Regions from separate parts of the Streptomyces albireticuli genome, predicted to be linked through region 1. Evidence: riboswitches for the same ligand, from Rfam matches in the RefSeq annotation. Region 1 holds a riboswitch; each other region holds the start of a gene.
What was found. A riboswitch is a leader RNA that binds a small molecule or an ion and turns the genes downstream of it on or off. The one in region 1 is predicted to bind cyclic di-AMP.

Region 1 (6,593 bases):
GTCGGCCAGCTCGGTGACGGTGTCGACGCGGATCACGCCGGCCTGCCGCAGCAGGTCGGAGACGGTGGCGTCGGGGATGCGGGTGGTGGGGACGGCGTGCCCGGTGGGCGCGGCGCCGCCGTGCCGGGCGCCCTTGACGACGACGACCGGCTTGCGGGCCGCCGTGCGCCGGGCGAGCCGGGCGAACTTGCGGGGGTTGCCGATGGACTCCAGGTACATGACGACGACGTCGGTGTCCGGGTCGTCGTGCCAGTACTGGAGGAAGTCGTTGCCGGAGACGTCGGCGCGGTTGCCGGCGGAGACGAAGGTGGAGACCCCGACCAGGCCGGCGGCGCGGCGGTGCAGCCCGGACAGCAGGGCGATGCCGATGGCGCCGGACTGGCTGAAGAGGCCGAGCCGGCCGGCGGCGGGCAGCTCGGGCGAGAGCGAGGCGTTGAGCCGGACGCCCGGGGCGGTGTTGATCAGGCCGAAGGCGTTGGGCCCGATGAGGCGCATGCCGTACGAGCGGGCCTGGCGGACCAGCTCGCGCTGCCGGTCGCGGCCGTCGGCGCCGCTCTCGGCGTAGCCGGCGGAGAGGACGACGAGGCCCTGGACGCCGTGCTCGCCGCACTCGGCGACGACGGAGGGCACCTGCTCGGCGGGGACGGCCACGACGGCGAGGTCGACCGGGCCGGGGATGTCGAGGACCGAGCGGTGGGCCGGCACGCCCTCGGGCTCCAGGACGGAGCCGCCCTCGGGGAAGGCGCGGTTGACCGCGTGCAGGCTGCCCGTGAACCCGCCCTCGCGCAGATTGCGCAGCACGGCCCGGCCCATCCCGCCGGGCTCGCGGCCGGTGCCGACGACGGCGACGGAGCCGGGGGCGATCAGGCGGTGGACGGAGCGGGCCTCGGCGCGCTGCTCGCGGGCGCGCTGCACGGCGAGGGACCGGTCGGTGGGCTCCAGGTCCAGCTCCAGGCGGACGACGCCGTCCTCGAAACTGCGCTTCTGGGTGTAGCCGGCGTCCGTGAACACCTTGATCATCTTGGTGTTGGCGGGCAGCACCTCGGCGGCGAAGCGCCGGATGGAGCGCTCGCGGGCGACGGCCGCGATGTGCTCCAGCAGGGCGGAGGCGACGCCGCGGCCCTGGTGGGCGTCCTGGACCAGGAAGGCGACCTCCGCCTCGTCGGCCGGGCCGGAGGAGGGCAGGCCGCGGGGGTCGATCCGGTCGTAGCGGACGGTGGCGATGAACTCGCCGCCGACGGTGGCGGCGAGCCCGACCCGGTCGACGTAGTCGTGATGGGTGAAGCGGTGCACGTCCCGGTCGGAGAGGCGGGGATAGGGGGCGAAGAAGCGGTAGTACTTCGACTCGTCCGAGACCTGTTCGTAGAAGCTGACCAGCCGCCCGGCGTCGTCGGCCGTGATGGGGCGGAGGTGCGCGGTACCGCCGTCGCGCAGCACCACGTCGGCTTCCCAGTGGGCCGGATACACCTGCTCGGACGGCGTCTGCATGGGGTCAGCGTAAGGCCGGGCGCCGACAACCCGCCTAGGGCCGTCCGGGGTGAACCAGGAGCACGTTCGCCCCTGTGCAACACTGGTCTAGACAACTCCTTACGACTTGAAGGGCAACACCATGGCTGAGCGCCGCGTCAACGTCGGCTGGGCCGAGGGCCTCCACGCCCGTCCGGCGTCGATCTTCGTTCGTGCGGCGACCGCCGCCGGCGTCCCGATGACGATCGCCAAGGCCGACGGCAACCCCGTCAACGCCGCCTCTATGCTGGCCGTGCTGGGCCTGGGCGCCCAGGGTGGCGAGGAGATCGTGCTCGCGTCCGACGCCGAGGGTGCCGAGGCCGCCCTGGACCGTCTGGCGAAGCTGGTCGCCGAGGGTCTCGAGGAGCTCCCGGAGACCGTCTGATTCACGGGAATCGCGCGCGGCGGGGCCGCGGCGGCCGATCGAGGCCGCCGCGGCCCCGCTGTCGTTCCCGGGCTTTCCTTCCCGCACCGGTTTCCGGTGCGCGCGCCGGAGGAATTCCGGCCTTCCCGCCGGGCGGGAATAGCAGCCAATTGTTAAGAACGTGCGCTCGCCGTGTGCACAGATTGTTTCGGGCTTTGTCCGGGGGTTTGTTTCCGGTGCTCCCGGTCCGTTTGCGCCGGCGGCCGCTCCGGGCCCCCGGCGTGCCGCGGCCGGGACGCGCTCCGCAGCCGGTAGGCGCCGGGCGCCCGGTCGGCGCGGGCCGTGGCGAGCGCCCGCGCCCGGTCGGCGTCCCCGCGCGCGACGGCGTCGACCAGGGCCGCGCAGGTGTCCCAGGCCACCACCGGCCGGGCCGGCGGCTCCGGCACGTACACCCAGGAGATCTTGAGCCGGAGCTGGGTGAGCAGGGCCGCGAGGCTGGGGCTGCCGGACGCCTGGGCGAGCGTCTCGTCGAACCAGTCGTCCAAGGGGCGCAGCTCGCCCGTGCGGCCGCCGCGGGCCCGCTCCTGGCCGAGCCTGACCAGGCCGCGCAGCACCTTCAGGTGCGCCTCCGTACGGCGCTGCGCGGCCCGCGCGGCGCCCAGCGGCTCCAGCAGCGCCCGGACCTCGATGAGATCGGCCGCCTCCTGCTCGGTGGGCTCGGCGACACAGGCGCCCGCGTGCCTGCGGGTGGTCACGAAGCCTTCGGAGGCGAGGGTGCGCAGCGCCTCGCGCACGGGCACCCGGGAGACGCCGTACCGGCGGGCGAGGACCTCCTCGGTGAGCCGGCCACCGGGCGGGAAGACGCCCGTGACGATGTCGTCGCGGATCGCCGTGCAGACCGCGTGCGCCGAAATGCGGCCGCCGTTCGGTGCCGCTTTACCATCGCCGTTCACGTACGGCCCCGCATGGGTGAACCTCCGCATTGACCCCCGCGAAACGCGGCCGATTGACGCCTGGTCAACGACTCTATTGCAGCGGCCCGCGATTTCCGATGGCGCCGAGGATTTCATCGATATGTTTTGGCCAACACGAAGGCCCCGGCCGGGGGCCGGGGCCTTCGTGGAACGACGCGGTGCGCGCGGGTGTCAGATGCCGACGCCGTGCGAGCGCAGGTACTCCACCGGGTCGATGTCGGAGCCGTAGGAGGGGCCGGTGCGGGCCTCGAAGTGCAGGTGCGGGCCGGTGACGTTGCCGGTGGCGCCGGAGATGCCGATCTCCTGGCCCGCGGTCACCGTCTGGCCGGCGCTGACGCCGATGGACGACAGGTGGCCGTACTGGGTGTAGGTGCCGTCGTTGTGCTTGATGACGACGTTGTTGCCGTAGGCGCCGCCGTAGCCGGCCTCGACCACGGTGCCCGCGCCGACGGAGCGGACCGACGTGCCGGACTCGGCGTGGAAGTCGACGCCGGTGTGGCTGCCGGAGGACCACAGGCCGCTGGAGGCCTTGTACGAGGTCGAGACGTACGAGCCCTCGATCGGCGACACGTAGGCGTTGAGCTTCTTGCGCTCTTCCTCGCGGGCGATGCGCTCCTGCTCCTTGCGCTCGGCCTCGGCCTTGCGGGCGGCCTCGTCCGCGAGCTTCTTGGTCTCGGCGGCCTGCTTCTTCGCCTCGGCCTCGGCCTGGAGGCGGGCGCTGGTCTCCTCGGCGGAGCTGCGCTGGACCTCGGCCTGCTCGCCCACGCGGGTGGCGGTGTCCTCACCGATGACGATGGCCTGGGTGAGGCCGGTGTCCTCGGCGCGCGGGGCGTCGTCGGTGGTGGCGGCGAGCGCGGGGGCGGCGAAGCCGGCGACGACGCCGGTGGCCGTCAGGGTGGCTATGCCCGCGATGTTCGCGCCGGTGCGCACGGCGCGGCTCGGACGACGGTGCTTCCCGGTGGCACGAGTGAACGCCATAGGTGCGGCTATTCCTTTCCTTCCTTCTCGCCTACCGGGTTAGCTGACGGGTTCGGAGCAGGAAGGTCTCCTACGGCTCCCTCCGGAAAGGGACCCGATTCACCCCAGGGACATGTGGGTCCCCGGCTCCCCTGGCTCGCGCCGTACGGGGACTCGGCGATGGTTGCCCGGGGCCGCGGATGCGACTCACATCTGACGGACAACCGCCCTGACGCTAAACGGCGCCCGATTCGAACGGCAAACAGAACTCACGTTTTGTGGCGTACGCCACATGCCAGACGTGCAACCACTCCACTAAATCGGACATAAGGGAGGCGCGTGGGTCTCGCCGACCTCACGCGCCTCCCCACTTCCTGACGAAGCGTCAGCCGGTGACGACCGTCACCTCGCCGATGCCCAGGGCCTTCACGGGCTCCGCGATCTGCGCGGCGTCGCCCACGAGGACCGTCACGAGCCGGTCGACCGGGAAGGCGTTGACGGCGGCCGCCGTGGCCTCCACCGTGCCCGTCGCCGCGAGACGTTCGTAGAGCCGGGCCTGGAAGTCGTCCGGGAGGTGCTGCTCGACCTGGTCGGCCAGCGTGCCCGCGACGGCCGCCGCCGTCTCGTACTTCAGCGGCGCGACGCCGACGAGGTTCTGCACCGCCACATCGCGCTCGGCGTCCGTCAGACCCTCGGCCGCGAGGGTGCGCAGCACGGTCCACAGGTCGTCGAGGGCCGGGCCGGTGGAGGCGGTGTCCACCGAGCCGCTGATGGCCAGCATGGCCGCGCCCGTGCCGTCCGGCGTGGAGCGCAGCACCTGGCCGAACGCCCGGACGCCGTAGGTGTAGCCCTTCTCCTCGCGCAGGACGCGGTCCAGGCGGGAGGTGAGGGTGCCGCCGAGGCAGTAGGTGCCGAGCACCTGGGCGGGCCAGACCCGGTCGTGCCGGTCGGCGCCGATCCGGCCGATGAGCAGCTGGGTCTGGACGGCGCCCGGCCGGTCCACGATGACCACACGGCCCGTGTCGTCCGCCGTGATGGGCGGGGCCTGCCGGGGGGCCGCGGGAGAGCCCGTCCAGGCGCCGAGGGTGTCCGCGAGCGCGGCGTCCAGGTCGACGCCGGTGAAGTCGCCGACGACAACGGCGGTGGTGGTGACGGGGCGGACGTGCGCCTCGTAGAAGGCCCGCACGGACGCGGCGTCGATGCGCTCGACGCTCTCCTCGGTGCCCTGACGGGGGCGCGACATCCGCGAGTCGGCCGGGAAGAGCTGCGCCGAGAGGGCCATGGCCGCCCGGCGGGCGGGGTTGGCCAGCTCGTGCGGGATCTCGTCCAGGCGGTTGCGGACGAGCCGCTCGACCTCGCCGTCGGGGAAGGCCGGGGCGCGCAGCGCGTCGGCGAGCAGACCCAGCGCCTTGACCAGCCGGGAGGCCGGGACCTCCAGGGAGATCCGGACGCCCGGGTGGTCGGCGTGCGCGTCGAGGGTGGCGCCGCAGCGCTCCAGCTCGGCGGCGAACTCCTCGGCCGTCAGCTTGTCGGTGCCCTCGGAGAGGGCGCGCGCCATGATGGTGGAGACGCCGTCGAGGCCGGCCGGCTCGGCCTCCAGGGGCGCGTCGAGGTTGATCTCGACGGCGACGACCTGCTGGCCGGGGCGGTGGCAGCGCAGCACCGTCAGGCCGTTGGGCAGCTGACCGCGCTCGGGGGCCGGGAAGGCCCACGGCGTGGGCGCGCCGGGCTGCGGCTGCGGGTGGAAGGTCATGGTGGCCGCGGCGTCGCTCACTGGGCCGTCTCCGTCTCTTCAGCGGTCACATCGGCCTCGGCGGCCTCGGGGGCGGTCGGTTCGTACACCAGCGCGGCGCGGTTGCCGGGGTGCAGCCGGGCCTTGGCGACCGCCTGCACCTCCTCCGGGGTGATGTCCAGCACGCGCCGCACGGCGGTCAGGGCGAGCTGCGGGTCACCGAAGAGCACGGCGAAGCGGCACAGTTCGTCGGCGCGGCCGCTGACGGTCGCGAGCCGGTCCAGCCACTCGCGCTCCAGCTGGGCCTGGGCGCGCTCCATCTCCTCCGGGGTCGGGCCCTCGGCGGCGAAGCGGGCCAGCTCGTCGTCGACGGCGGCCTCGATGTCCGGGACCTCCACGCCGCCCGACGCCTTGACGTCCAGCCAGCCGAGCGAGGGCGCGCCCACGAGCCGGAGCAGCCCGAAGCCTGCGGCGACGGCGCTGCGGTCGCGGCGGACCAGGCGGTTGTGCAGCCGGGAGGACTCGCCGCCGCCGAGGACGGTGAGGGCCAGGTCGGCGGCGTCGGCCTCACGGGTGCCGTCGTGCGGCAGCCGGTAGGCGGCCATCAGGGCGCGCGAGGGCACCTCCTCGCGCACGACCTCGCGCAGCTCCTGCCCCATCACGTCGGGGAGGGTGCCGTCGCGCGGGGGCTGCTTGCCGTCGTGCGCGGGGATGGACCCGAAGTACTTCTCGATCCAGGCGAGCGTCTGCTCGGGGTCGATGTCGCCGACGACCGACAGCACGGCGTTGCCCGGCGCGTAGTACGTCCGGAAGAAGGCGCGCGCGTCCTCCAGGGAGGCGGCGTCCAGGTCGGCCATGGAGCCGATCGGGGTGTGGTGGTACGGGTGGCCGTCGGGGTAGGCCATGGCCGTCAGCTTCTCGAAGGCCGTGCCGTAGGGCACGTTGTCGTACCGCTGGCGGCGCTCGTTCTTGACGACGTCGCGCTGGTTCTCCATCGACTCGTCGTCGAGGGCGGTGAGCAGCGAGCCCATGCGGTCCGCCTCCAGCCAGAGGGCGAGCT
Region 2 (6,593 bases), 4.5 Mb from region 1:
CTCCTGGCCCTCACTGGTGAGGTAGTCGCCGAGGAAGATGGAGTTGGCCAGGTGCAGGGCGAGCGGCTGCATCGAGCGCAGGTGCACCTCGCGGCCGCCCGCGAGCCGGACCTCGACGTCGGGGCAGACGAACCGGACCATCGCCAGGATGCGCAGCGCGCGCTGCGGGGTGAGGTTCCACTCCTTGGCCAGCGGCGTCCCCTCGAAGGGGATCAGGAAGTTGACCGGCACCGAGTCGGGGTCCAGCTCACGCAGCGAGAAGACCACGTCCACCAGGTCCGCGTCGCTCTCGCCCATGCCCGCGATCAGCCCGGAGCAGGCGGACATGCCCGCCGCCTGGGCCTGCTGCACGGTCTCGACCCGGTCCGCGTAGGTGTGGGTCGTGGTGATGCCGCCGTAGGTGGCCTCGGAGGTGTTGAGGTTGTGGTTGTAGGCGTCGGCGCCGGCCGCGCGCAGCCGCTCGGCCTGCCCGTCGGAGAGGAGGCCGAGGCACGCGCACACCTCGACGTCCTCGTTCTGCTCCTTGATCGCCGCGATGGTCTTCGACACCCGGTCGACGTCCCGGTCCGTCGGGCCGCGCCCGCTCGCCACCAGGCAGACCCGCTTCGCGCCACCGGCGACACCGGCGGCCGCGGCCTTCGAGGCCTCGTCCGGCTTGAGCCAGGTGTACTTCAGGATCTCGGCCTTGGAGCCCAGCCGCTGCGAGCAGTACGAGCAGTCCTCGGGGCAGAGCCCGGACTTGAGGTTGACCAGATAGTTGAGCTTCACTCGGCGCCCGAACCACCTGCGGCGCACCTTGCCCGCGGCGGCCACCACATCGAGCAGCTCGTCGTCGGAGGTCGCCAGCACGGCGAGCGCCTCTTCGCGGGTCGGCAGCTCCCGCCGCAGCCCCTTGTCCACCAGCGTGTTCAGCAGGTCCATGACGGAGATCCTTCCCCACCCCCACCACCCTGGGCCAGGGAGGAATCACACAACACCCGGTGTTCGAGGTGTGTGTATTGCCACACCCTGACCAGGCGGGACCGGGGCTAGGTTCTAGGAAGATCCCGTGCGTTCTGGTGGGACCGCACAGAACGCGACCCGGTCCACCACGAAGATCGCGACAGCGCGGCGGCACGGAAGGCGCCGGGGCACGGCCGGGCACGACACGACGCGAAGGGCGGCAGATGGCTCCGCTGGCTCAGGACCCGTTCGACTGGATCGACCGGCACCACGCGCGGCGCCGCGCCGCCGGGCTGGTGCGGACCCTCCGCCCGCGCCCCGCCGACTCGCCCCTGATCGACCTGGCCGGCAACGACTACCTGGGCCTCACCCGCCACCACGAGGTCACCGCCGCGGCCGCCGAGGCCGCCCGCCGCTGGGGCGCCGGCGCGACCGGCTCCCGGCTGGTGACCGGCAGCACCGAACTGCACGCCCGCCTGGAGACGGAGCTCGCCGACTTCTGCGGCTTCGAGGCCGCGCTCGTCTTCTCCTCCGGCTACGCGGCCAACCTCGCCGCCGTCACCGCGCTCGCGGCCCCCGCCGACGCCGCCGGGCCCGGCACCCTGCTGGTCTCGGACGCGGGCAACCACGCCTCGCTCATCGACGGCTGCCGGCTCGCCCGCGCCGGCACGGCCGTCGTCCCGCACGCCGACCCGGAGGCGGTGCGCAAGACGCTGGAGGCCCACGGGGGTCCCGCGCTCGCCGTCACCGACTCCGTCTTCTCCGTGGACGGTGACGCCGCGCCGCTCGCCGCCCTCGCCGACGCCTGCCGCGCGTACGGCGCCGCGCTCCTGGTCGACGACGCGCACGGGCTGGGCGTCCTCGGGGCCGGCGGCCGCGGCGCCGTCCACGCCGCGGGCCTCGCGGGCTCCCCGGACGTCGTCGCGACCGTCACCCTGTCGAAGTCGCTGGGCAGCCAGGGCGGCGCGATCCTCGGCCCCGCCCGGGTGATCCGCCACCTCGTCAGCAACGCCCGGACGTTCATCTTCGACACCGGCCTCGCCCCGGCCGCCGTCGGCGCCGCACTCGCGAGCCTCGCGGTGCTGCGCCGCGAGCCGGAACGGGCGGCCCGCGCCCGGTACGTGGCCGACGCGCTGCACGGCGCGGTGACGGCGGCGGGCCGGGTGTCCGTACGGCCCGACGCCGCGGTGGTGTCCGTGCGGGCGCCGTCACCGGAGGCCGCGGTCGCCTGGGCGGCCGACTGCCGGGCCGAGGGGCTCGCGGTGGGCTGCTTCCGGCCGCCGTCCGTGCCCGACGGCGTCTCCCGGCTGCGGCTCACCGCCCGCGCGGACCTGTCGGACCGGCAGATCGAAGAGGCGGCCGCCACGGTCGTGAGGACCGCGCCGGCCGCCTGAGGTGCCCGGAGCCGCTCGCTCAGTGACCGGCGAGGGGGCGGAGCACCCCTTCGCTCAGCCCTCCGACGAACGCCGACCAGGCCGTCGGGGTGAACAGCAGGGCGGGGCCCGCCGCGCGCTTGGAATCGCGCACGGCCAGGAACCCCGGGGCGGGCTCCGCCGTCTCGACGCAGTTGTTCATTCCGGTGCTGTAGCTGCTGCGCCGCCACGCTGCGGCGCCCAGGGTCGGTGTAGAGGGAACGTACCGAGGCATTGCGGACATGGTGCCTCCTTACGCGCCGTCGTTGATCCCGGCGATGAATTCCAACGACTTCTCGTGCGAGAGGGCGTGCGCCTGAAGCGTGGTGAATGCCGTGGCGTACGCCCGGAGGTCTTCTTTCCGCTCCAAGTAGAGGCTACTCGTCAAGTGGTCGAGAACAACCACATCCAGATCAGCAATGCGCGGAAATGAGAAGATAACAAAAGGTCCGGTGATGCCGAGATGGCCACCACTGGTGAACGGCAGGACATGCAGCCGCACATGCCGCTGCGCCCCCGTCTCCACCAGGTGCCGCAACTGCCCGGCCATCACCTGCCGTCCGCCCACTTCATGGCGCAGCACCGCTTCGTCCAGCACCGCGCACAGCTCCAGCGGCTGCCTGCCCCGCAGCACCGACTGCCGCGCCATGCGCACCCGCACCAGTTCCTCCACCTGTTCCGGCGGTGGGTCGTGGAGGGCGGCGCGGGTGACGGCACGGGCGTAGGCGGGAGTCTGCAACAGCCCCGGCACCACCGTGGTCTCCAGGGTCCGTAACCGCGAGGCCTCCGACTCCAGGCTGATGAAGTCCAGATAGGCGGACGGCAGCAGATTGCGGTAGGCGTACCACCAGCCCCGGCGGGCGCCTTCGGCATCGGCCGACCCGGCACCGCACAGCGCCCCCAGCAGGGCGCGCAGCTCGGGGTCCGTCACTCCGTAGGCGTCCAGCAACAGGGCGACGTCCGCGGACTTCACCCCGCTGCTGCCTGTCTCGATCCGGCTGACCTTCGACTGGTGCCAGCCCACCGCACGCGCGGCCTCCAGGCTCGTCAGCCCGGCGAGCTCGCGCTGGCGGCGCAGCTCCGCACCGAGTTTGCGGCGGCGTACCGCGGGTCCGTATCGCATCTGCCCTCCCTACCGCCCGAGGTGAATGAGGTGAACGGGGTGAACACGTCACGTCGGTGTCGATAGACCAGTGTGCCGTCCAAATCCGGTCTTCCGGCCCAGAGTTCACCGCTTCGGGCGACAGATATATGCATATCTCGGTGGATCGCTCCCATCACTGCTGTTATCAGTGGCACTCTGTCGCGAAGAGCCGTCCGAGAACCGCTCTCCACTTTCGGCAATCGTCGCTACGCGATGCGTCGGAGCCCGGTCTCGGTGGGAAAGGGACAGGTCATGGCAGACCATCAAGAAGCCACCGTCACTCTGCCGAGCGCTCCCGCCTCGGTCTCCACGGCCCGCCGCTATGTGGCGGGTGTGCTCGCGGACTGGGGGCTGCCGGGTGGCACGGAAACCGCGGAGACCGTACGGCTGATCGTCTCGGAGCTCGCCACCAACGCCGTTCAGCACACCCGCGGCCAGTCGCCGACCTTCACCGTCGACATCCGGCTCGACCAGGAGCAGCAGCTGCGCATCGGCGTCACCGACAGCCATCCGCGCTACCCGCGCCGGCTGCCCGCGGCCGTCCAGCAGGACAACGGCCGCGGTCTGGTCATCATCCGCTGTCTCACCGCGGAGTACGGCGGGAGGCTGTTCTTCACCCCGACCTCGGACGGCGGCAAGACGGTCTGGATCTCGCTGCCCTGGACGGCGTCGGTCGTCGCCGAGCGCTGAGCCCCGCGGCGCGGGGCGAGGCCCCGCCCCGCCGGGGCCGGCCCCCGCGTGGCGCGCGGGGGCCGGGGCGACGCCTGGTCGCCGGGCGGGCCGGGGCGGGGCCGTCGTCGGTCAGTTCACCCGGCCGTAAAGGACGTTGTTCGTCCAGATCCGCTCCAGGCGGACGACGGTGCCGGTCTTGGGAGCGTGCCAGATCTTGCCGTTCCCCGCGTATATCCCGACGTGGTAGATCCCCCGGCCGGAGACGAAGAACACGAGGTCGCCGCGTTCCCGGGCGGCGCGCGGGATGTGGCTGGTCCCGTTGTACTGCTGGGCGGCGGTGCGGGGCAGGGACTTCCCGACCCGCTTGAAGGAGTAGAGCGTCAGGCCCGAGCAGTCGAAGCGGTGGGGGCCGGTCGCGCCCCACTGGTAGGGGGAGCCCTGTTTCGAGGCCGCGATGCTCAGCGCTTGGGTCGAGACGGACGAGGCTTCCGCGTCGGCCGCGCCACCCGGTACCAGCACTGTGGCGCCGACGGCGGCGAGCGTGAGGGCCGAGGCGGCGCCGGCCTTGGAGAGCTTTGACGGACGTTTGTGCGCGCCCATGGTGCCAACCCTTCGTCAGCCGCCTGTGAAGGATGACCTGTCGGGTTCGGGCAGGCGAAGGTTGCCCGGCCGTGTCAACGGCTTCACCCCAAGGGCCGACCGCACTACTCTTGGTCGTCCCACCGTGCTTGGGTCCTCCATCCCCACCGATGCGTTCGGTCGACCCGGCATCCAGACAGCGGCGGGGTTCGGCGTCCGCCTGGACCGCCCCGCCGGGATGGCGGGGTCTTGTCGTCGACCGGATCTTGGCGCAGCCCTGGTACGGATTCCGAGCGGAACCAAAGGTATGTGAGCCTGATCACTCCTGGGTGATTCCGGTGGACACGCGGCGATTTGATCATGTCCGGGTTCCCCTGTTGAGGTCCTGGCCTGCGGGCCGTCGCACCTGCTCCGGCGCGGTGTGCGTGCCCGGTTGAAATCGATCACCGCGCGCCGTCTACGACACCGTCCGGCGTCTGCGGGAGCGGTGTTTATCCGCCCGCCGACCCGGGTGCCGTGGGCGCGGGCGGGAGCGTGAGCGGGACGGCGCCCTGACGCGCCCGTCGCACCCCGGCCGGCACCGGCACCGTCCGCGTCAGGGCGCACCGCGCGCCACTCCCGACGGCCCCGGGCGAACGCCGGTTCGGGCGCGTCCGGCGGCCGCGCGGCGGCGACGACCAAGGTCTGCGCGGCCCGTAGACGGCCGTACGTGTCATGCGCGCGTGCGGAGTTGATCCGGCCCAGGAGATCCCGTAGTTGCAGACGGCAGCCGATCACTTCGCTTCCGCCCGGGGCGGGACGGGCGGGGGAGAGGGGTGGGGTGAGAGTGTCCCGTGTCCGCGCCGGCTCCGTGGGGCGTTCCGCCGGACCGGGGCGGGCGGGATAGCTCTGGCCATGGATGTGCAAAGGGTCAGTTAACGCGTTGGAAAAGGTTCCGCCCTAATCTGCAATCCCTGGTCACCGGAAGAAGAACCCCAGGTCAACAGTGTGTTGAACTCGACTGTGCCCCTGGTGCGTTCGGCCGGGACCCCGGTTCGTCAGTGAGGTGGACCCATGCAACTCTCCCCGCATGAGCAGGAACGCCTGCTCCTCCATGTGGCCGCCGACGTGGCGGACAAGCGCCGTGCCCGGGGGCTGCTCCTCAACCACCCGGAGGCGGTGGCCCTCATCACCGTCCACGTCCTCGAAGGCGCCCGCGACGGACGTACCGTGGCCGAGCTGATGTCCTCCGGCCGCAAGGTGCTCACCCGGGCCCAGGTCATGGCGGGCATCCCGGAGATGATCCACGAGGTGCAGGTCGAGGCCACCTTCCCGGACGGCACCAAGCTCGTCACCGTCCACGACCCCATCGGCTGACGGGGGCACCGCGATGATTCCCGGCGAGATCCTGGCCGCCGACGCGCCCGTACGCCTCAACGAAGGACTGCCGCGCACCCGGCTCACCGTCCTCAACGCCGCCGACCGGCCCGTCCAGGTCGGCTCCCACTACCACTTCGCCGAGGCCAACCCCGGCCTGGTCTTCGACCGTGCCGCCGCGCACGGCAAGCGGCTCTCCGTCGCCGCCGGCACCGCCGTGCGCTTCGAGCCCGGCATCCCCGTCGAGGTCGAGCTCGTGCCCATCGGCGGCAAGCGCGTCGTCGAAGGGCTGCGCGGCGAGTGCGGGGGGCCGCTCGATGACTGAGCTCGGCCGCGCCGCCTACGGAGAGCTCTACGGGCCGACCACCGGCGACCGGATCCGGCTCGCCGACACCGATCTGTTCGTCGAGATCGAGGAGGACCGCAGCGGCGGCCCCGGCCACGCCGGCGACGAGGCGGTCTTCGGCGGCGGCAAGGTGATCCGGGAG
Region 3 (6,593 bases), 4.7 Mb from region 1:
CGCCTGCGCCGAGCCGTTCGCCGACGGCCTGGTCGAGGCGGGGGCCTCGCTGGGCATCGACCGCTTCGTGCTGGTGCAGTGGCTCGCCCCGCTGGCCTCGGAGGCGCCGGAGCTGCTCGTCGCCGTCGTCTTCGCCTGGCGGCTGCGGGCCGGCGACGGCCTCGGCGCTCTGCTGTCCAGCAAGGTCAACCAGTGGACGCTGCTGGTGGGCTGCCTGCCCCTGGCCCACGCCGCCGGTGGCGGCGGGGCCGCGCTCCCGCTGGTGACGAGGCAGGTGGACGAGGTCGCGCTGACGGCGGCCCAGACGGTCCTGGCCGTCGTGGTCCTGCTGGACCTGCGGTTCGCGCGGTGGCAGGCCGGCTGCCTCTTCGTGCTCTTCGCCGTGCAGTTCGCGCTGCCCGGTGAGTCCGCGCGCCTCGTCCTGACCTATGTCTATCTGGGCCTCGCGGCCCTGCTGCTGACCACCCGGCTGCGCGAGCTCCCGGCCACCGCCCGCGCGCTGGGCGGGCGGATCGAGGAGGATCCGCACTACTGAGCCCCGTGCGCGCGGGCCCGCCGGGCCCGGCTCACGGCTCGGTGATCAGATCCGTGAGCGCCCTGATGCCGTCCGACGCCAGGACGCGCCGTTGCCGGTCCGCCGGGGTGCCTCGGCGCAGCAGCCGGTGGACCAGGGAGCTCACCTGCCGGGTGTCGCCCGACTCCTCCAGGGCCTGTCCTATGTGGGTGAGAAGGGTGAGGACCACGGCGTCGGCGCCCCGGCGCCTGCCCTCGGGGTCCACCAGCACGCCGTCCAGCCCGTACCGCGCCGCGTGCCAGTTCGAGGCGTTGAGCAGCTCGGGGGTGCAGGGGGTGAGCAGCGGGCCCGTCTTCTCGTCCCGGATGGCCGTGGCCACCAGGGCCCGGACGATCCCGGCGAACATGACGGCGTCGTCGACCCGCAGCTGGACGTCCAGACAGCGGACCTCGATCGTGGGGTAGCGGTCGGACAGCCTCGCCTGCCAGTAGAGCTGCCCCCGGTCGGTGATCGCGCCGGCGACGAACAGCGCCTGGATTCGCTCTTCGTAGTCGGCGAGATCGGTGAAGTGCGGGGGCGGGCCGCTGACCGGCCAGCGGCTGTAGACCACCGTGCGCCAGCTGGCGAAGCCGGTGTCCTGGCCGTGCCACATGGGGGAGTTCGCGGCCATGGCCACCAGGACGGGCAGCCAGGGCCGGACGCGGTTGAGTACGCCTACGCCCACCTCCCGGTCGGGGATGGCGACATGCACATGCATCCCGTTGACCAGCTGCTCGTCGACGAGCTGCGGTGCCACGGAGTGCATGGCCAGATAGCGGGGACTGCGCGTCACGGGCACGGGGGCCAGCCCGGCTCGCGGCGCGGTCCCGCTCGCGGCGATGCGGCACCCGGTGCGCTTCGCGGCGGAACTCACCGCGTGACGCAGCCGCAGCAGATGCCTGCTCGCCTCCGCCAGATCCGAGCAGACCGGAGTGGCAACTTCCACTTGGGCCTGCAACAGTTCCGGCTGAATCTCCCGCTCGTGGACGACCGGCTCCAGGTCCACCGCCGCACAGACCTGTTCTGCCATCGGTACGGGCAGCGCGGTGGCCGGGTCGAGCAGAAGATACTCCTCCTCGATCCCTAGGGTGAGCATGCCGTATCGCTACCCCCGCGCCCTCCCGGCGAACCGCGCACGGGGGCCGTCCCGGGTTTCTGTCGCAAAGACGCCGGACCCTTCTGCGGATACCGGCTCCGGGGTGCGTCGGGTGACGCGATTTCGGTCTCCGGGCATCTCGGCAACTTCCTTGCGAGAAAAGGATTTACGAGGTCCGTGTGGTGCGAAAACATACCCCGGTTCCCTGAATGGCCGTGAAGTGAAGAAGTTCACAGAAACCCCTCCCGGCGCCGGATTCCGGCATTCCGTGATGCAGGATCTTGGATCGAACACAAGATCCCGTCACCGAGGCGGGCGACCCGGGCGGACGCCGAGTCCTGCCGCCGTACCGGGTGCGGACAGATCGAAAAGGATCGGCAGGAGCGGGAGACCCAAGCACGGCGGACCACGATGGCGGTGGTCCTTGGGGTGAAGTCACTCAGGTGACCGGGCAACTTCGACAGCCCGAACCCGACAGGTCATCTTTCGCAGGCGGATGACGAAGGGTTTTGTCATGTCTGCGATTCCTGGCATACCGGCGCTCAAGTCCCGGGCCGTGGCCGCGTCCGTCCTCACCGCGGCCACCGTGACCGCGTCGATGCTCCTGCCCGGTGTGGGATCCGAGGCCCAGGCCGCGACGCCCGGTCAGACCGCCGTGAAGGTCGCGGCCTCCAAGAAGGGCTCGCCCTACCAGTACGGCGCGGCCGGCCCCAACCGGTTCGACTGCTCGGGCCTGACGCTCTACTCCTTCAAGAAGGCCGGCAAGACGCTCCCGCGCACCGCCGCCCAGCAGTACAACAAGACCCGTCACCTCTCGGCGGGCTCCCGCCAGGTCGGCGACCTCGTCTTCTTCCACTCCGGCAGCAACGTCTACCACGTGGGCATCTACGCCGGCGACAACAAGATCTGGCACTCGCCCAAGCCGGGCGCGTCCGTCCGCATGGAGAAGATCTGGAGCAGCGGCGTCTGGTACGGCCGCGTCAACTGACGGCCCGTACGGTGCCACGCCACGGCGCGGCCCCCGGCTCTCCGTGAGGAGCGCCGGGGGCCGCGCCCGTTCCCCGGGGCGGCACGGAGCCCCGAGGGGTCACGGGAGCTGTGCCCCGAAGGCCCGGAGGGCGTCCGTCACCGGCTGGAAGAACGTCTCGCCGCCGGACGAGCAGTCACCGCTGCCGCCCGAGGTGAGCCCGAGCGCGGTCCCGCCGTCGAAGAGCGCGCCGCCGCTGTCGCCCGGCTCGGCGCAGACCGTGGTGTCGATCAGACCGTCGACCTGGCCCTCCTCGTAGTTGACGGTCGCGTCGAGGCCGGTCACCTCGCCGCCGCTGACGCCGGTGGTGCTGCCGCTGCGCCGCACCGGCTCGCCGACCGTCGCCTCCGCGGCCCGGGTGATCTGCTGGCTCCCGCCGTTGTACAGATTGACGGCGCTGGGGTGGGCGACGGAGGCGGTGTAGCGCACGAGGGCGTAGTCGTGGCCGGGGAAGGACGACTGCTCGGTCACCCCGATCACGGGGCCGCCCTGGGTGGCGGACCACTGCGCCGAGGCGTTGCCGCAGTGTCCGGCGGTGAGGAAGTACGGCTTCCCGCCCTTGGTGATGTTGAAGCCGAGCGAGCAGCGCACCCCGCTGCCCCAGATGGCGTCGCCGCCCATGAGGTACGGGCGGAAGGTCCCGGACGTCCTTCTGAGCGCGGCCCTGTCGCCCAGGCCCGCGACGACCTTCTCCAGCCGGGCCAGCCGGGCGCCCCCGACCGTGCTGTCGGCGGTGACCACGACCTTGTTGCGGCGCGGGTCGACCGACCAGGCGGTGCCGGGTATCGCGGCGCGCTCCTTCAGGGTGCTCCGGGCCGCCGCGAGCTCGGTGGCCGAGTGCCGGACGAGCCGGGCCTCGGCCCCGGCGGCGCGGACCTTCGCGGCGGTCGCCCGGTCGAGGACGCCGACGACCAGGGTGCGGGCCGCGGCGTCGTAGTACGCGCCGGCCGTGTCCGCCGCCGGCAGGCTCGCGGTGAGGTCCCGCGCGAGCCGGCCCGCGCTCCCGGCGGAGAGCGTGGCCGGGCCGGGGGAGGCGTGGGCGCTCGGCAGGGTGAGCGCGGTCGCGGTCAGGACGGTGGCGGCAGCGGCGGCCAGGGCCGCGCGGCGGGCAGGGGTGCGGGAACGGTTCACTCGTGCCTCCTGTGGGGGAGTGCCCGACATCGATGTCGGGCGTGGAGGTCGTGCGTGAGGTGGGGGCACGGCGCGACGGCCGATGAAATGGTCGCGTCCATGTCAATTGACCTCAGTGTCACCAGAGGGCCGGGCGGCGTTCAAGGGCGACATCCGGTCGCGCGCCCGGACGGCTCACTCGCCCTTCCGTCCCCACGGACGGAAGGGCGAGTGACCCCTGTCAACAGGAGGGACGCGTAAAGAGGTTCGCCCACCGGTGAGCGGACGGGCCGGACCGCTCCTGTCCGGTAGTCGCTCCCCTTGGCGTCGGCGAGACGCTCTCTTTGCCCGCTCTTGGGGGCCGGCGCGGCCGTCACGGCGACCGGCGCCCGGCGGGCCGGGCCCCCGCGCCCGCGCTCCGCGCGCCCGCGACGGGCTTCACGCTCCCGCCCGTTCCACCTGTACGGGTGACACCCGCTCCGGAGCGCCGGAACCGGCGGCCGCCGGTGCCAGGCTGCTCCGCATGCGTCGCCGTACCTTCGTCGTCTCGGCCGCCGGAGCGGCTCTCGCCACGACCACCCCCACGGGCGCACCGGCTCTCGCGGCCGATCCCCTGCCGCCCGCGCTCGGGGCACGCTTCCCCGGGACCGGCAGGGGCTACTGGCGCGGCGGCCGGCCGCGGTCCGCCTTCCACCGTCACCTCGACACCCTGCGCGCCTACGGGGTCGGCCTCGTCCGCGTGGACGTGTCCTGGCCCAAGAGCGAGCGCAGGCGCGGCCGGGCGCGCGCCGGCCACCCCTACAACAGACGCCTCGGCGCCGTGCTCGACGCGGCGGCGGAGCGCGGCTTCGGCGTCCTCGTCACTCTCCACGACTCACCGGCCTGGGCACGCCCCGGCGCCGCCTCCCGCGACCCCGCCGCGCGCTTCCCCGAGGACCCCGAGGCCGTCCGCCCCTGGGCGGAATGGCTGGGCTCCACCTACGGCGACCGCGTCCGCGCCTGGGAGGTGTGGCACGAGCCCAACCTCCCCGGCACCACCGGCGTCACCGATCCCGGCGAGCGGGCCGCGCGCTACGCCGCCCTCCTGCGCGCCTGCTCGGCCGGCCTGAAGGCGGGACACCCCGGGGCCGTGGTGGTGCTCGGCGGCCCCCGCCACACCGACCACCGCTTCGTCCGTGACGTCTACGCCGCGGGCGCCCGCGACCACTTCGACGTGCTGGCCCTCCGCCCCCGCCAGGACCCCGGGGCGCCCCCCGGCATCGGGCAGGTGGCCAACTTCCCGGCCGTGGCCGAGGCGATGCGCGCGTACCGCGACGGCGACAAGCCCGTCTGGTGGACCGACTTCGCCGCCGCGGCACCCGCCCCCGAGGACCCCGGCGCCCTCGTCCGCGCCTTCGAGCTCGCCCGCCTCGCGCACCCGCAGATCCGCCTCGGCGTCCTCGCCCCGGGTGTCGCACCGCCCCAGCTCGCGGCCCTGCGGGACTACTTCCAGCGGCACGACGGGCGCCGCCCGCTGCTCTGACGCCCGGGGCCCCGGCGGCACCCTCCGTCAGACCCCCGGCAGCCGCCGGTCCGACGGCCGCAGATAGACCGCCCACGTCAGCACCAGGCAGACCGCGTACGCGGCGAGGAAGGCCAGGTAGGCCGCCTCGCCGTTGCCCGAGGCCAGGAAGGACTGGCGGAAGGCGATGTTGACGAGGACGCCGCCGAAGGCGCCGACCGCACCCGCGATGCCGATCAGCGCCGAGGCGCGGCGCCGCGACCGCTGCTCGGCCGCCTCCGGATCCGCGCCGGACGCCACCTCCGCCCCGGCCTTGGCCCGGAAGATCGCCGGAATCATCTTGTACGTCGAGCCGTTGCCGATCCCGCTGAGCACGAACAGCGCCACGAACCCGGTGACGAACAGCGGCAGCGAGCCCCGCCGTGACGCGGCCAGCACCGCCGCCGCGCCCGCCGCCATCGCCGCGTAGATCCACACCGTCACCCTCGCCCCGCCCCAGCGGTCGGCCATCAGCCCGCCCACCGGGCGCACCAGCGAGCCGAGCAGCGGTCCGAGGAAGGTGACGCCCGCGGCCTTCACCGGGGTGTCGAAGTGGTCGTGGAACTGCACCTGGAGCACCTGCCCGAAGGCGAAGCCGAAGCCGATGAACGAGCCGAACGTGCCGATGTAGAGCACCGACATGATCCAGGTGTGCGGCTCGCGGCAGACGTCGCGCATGGCCCGCCGGTCGCTGCGCAGCGCGGTGAGGTTGTCCATCCGCAGCGCCGCGGCCAGGGCCGCGAGGGCGATCAGCGGGATGTAGACGAGCGGCAGCAGCCGCGGGCTGCCCGTGCCCGCCACGGCCATCAGCAGCAGGCCGGCGAGCTGCACCGCCGGGACCCCGAGATTGCCGCCGCCGGCGTTGAGGCCGAGCGCCCAGCCCTTCAGGCGCTGCGGGTAGAACGCGTTGATGTTCGCCATCGAGGAGGCGAAGTTGCCGCCGCCCACCCCCGCGACGCACGCCACCGCCAGGAGCGTGCCGTAGGAGACGCCCGGTTCGAGCACGACCCCGGCCAGGACGGTGGGGACCAGCAGCAGGAGCGCGCTGACGACCGTCCAGTTCCGGCCGCCGAACACGGCCACCGCGAAGGTGTACGGCAGCCGCAGGACCGCGCCCAGCGCCGTCGGCAGGGCGGTGAGCAGGAACTTCCCGGCCGCGTCGATCCCGTACTCCGGCCCCAGGAAGAGGACCAGCACCGACCACAGGCTCCACACCGAGAAGCCGATGTGCTCGGAGAGCACGGAGAGGGCGAGGTTGCGGCGGGCC

Region 2: another riboswitch for cyclic di-AMP. It lies ahead of SMD11_RS28800 (C40 family peptidase); the one in region 1 lies ahead of SMD11_RS08630 (M23 family metallopeptidase).
Region 3: another riboswitch for cyclic di-AMP. It lies ahead of SMD11_RS29300 (C40 family peptidase); the one in region 1 lies ahead of SMD11_RS08630 (M23 family metallopeptidase).

The regions. Positions count from the first base shown of each region.
Region 1 is NZ_CP021744.1:2,082,873-2,089,465, forward strand. Features, by position in the region: gene SMD11_RS08615 (bifunctional GNAT family N-acetyltransferase/acetate--CoA ligase family protein) at 1-1,488, opposite strand, end outside; gene SMD11_RS08620 (HPr family phosphocarrier protein) at 1,610-1,891, shown strand; gene SMD11_RS08625 (GntR family transcriptional regulator) at 2,044-2,823, opposite strand; gene SMD11_RS08630 (M23 family metallopeptidase) at 3,016-3,822, opposite strand; cyclic di-AMP (ydaO/yuaA leader) riboswitch at 3,836-3,991, opposite strand; gene SMD11_RS08635 (M16 family metallopeptidase) at 4,187-5,554, opposite strand; gene SMD11_RS08640 (M16 family metallopeptidase) at 5,572-6,593, opposite strand, start outside.
Region 2 is NZ_CP021744.1:6,630,413-6,637,005, forward strand. Features, by position in the region: gene bioB (biotin synthase BioB) at 1-921, opposite strand, end outside; gene SMD11_RS28780 (8-amino-7-oxononanoate synthase) at 1,167-2,336, shown strand; gene SMD11_RS28785 (DUF397 domain-containing protein) at 2,356-2,598, opposite strand; gene SMD11_RS28790 (helix-turn-helix domain-containing protein) at 2,608-3,477, opposite strand; gene SMD11_RS28795 (ATP-binding protein) at 3,751-4,188, shown strand; gene SMD11_RS28800 (C40 family peptidase) at 4,300-4,770, opposite strand; cyclic di-AMP (ydaO/yuaA leader) riboswitch at 4,775-4,974, opposite strand; gene SMD11_RS28805 (urease subunit gamma) at 5,803-6,105, shown strand; gene SMD11_RS28810 (urease subunit beta) at 6,119-6,430, shown strand; gene SMD11_RS28815 (urease subunit alpha) at 6,423-6,593, shown strand, end outside.
Region 3 is NZ_CP021744.1:6,763,795-6,770,387, forward strand. Features, by position in the region: gene SMD11_RS29290 (sodium:proton exchanger) at 1-535, shown strand, start outside; gene SMD11_RS29295 (carboxylate-amine ligase) at 567-1,649, opposite strand; cyclic di-AMP (ydaO/yuaA leader) riboswitch at 1,982-2,160, shown strand; gene SMD11_RS29300 (C40 family peptidase) at 2,164-2,637, shown strand; gene SMD11_RS29305 (S1 family peptidase) at 2,737-3,807, opposite strand; gene SMD11_RS29310 (hypothetical protein) at 4,310-5,308, shown strand; gene SMD11_RS29315 (nitrate/nitrite transporter) at 5,336-6,593, opposite strand, start outside.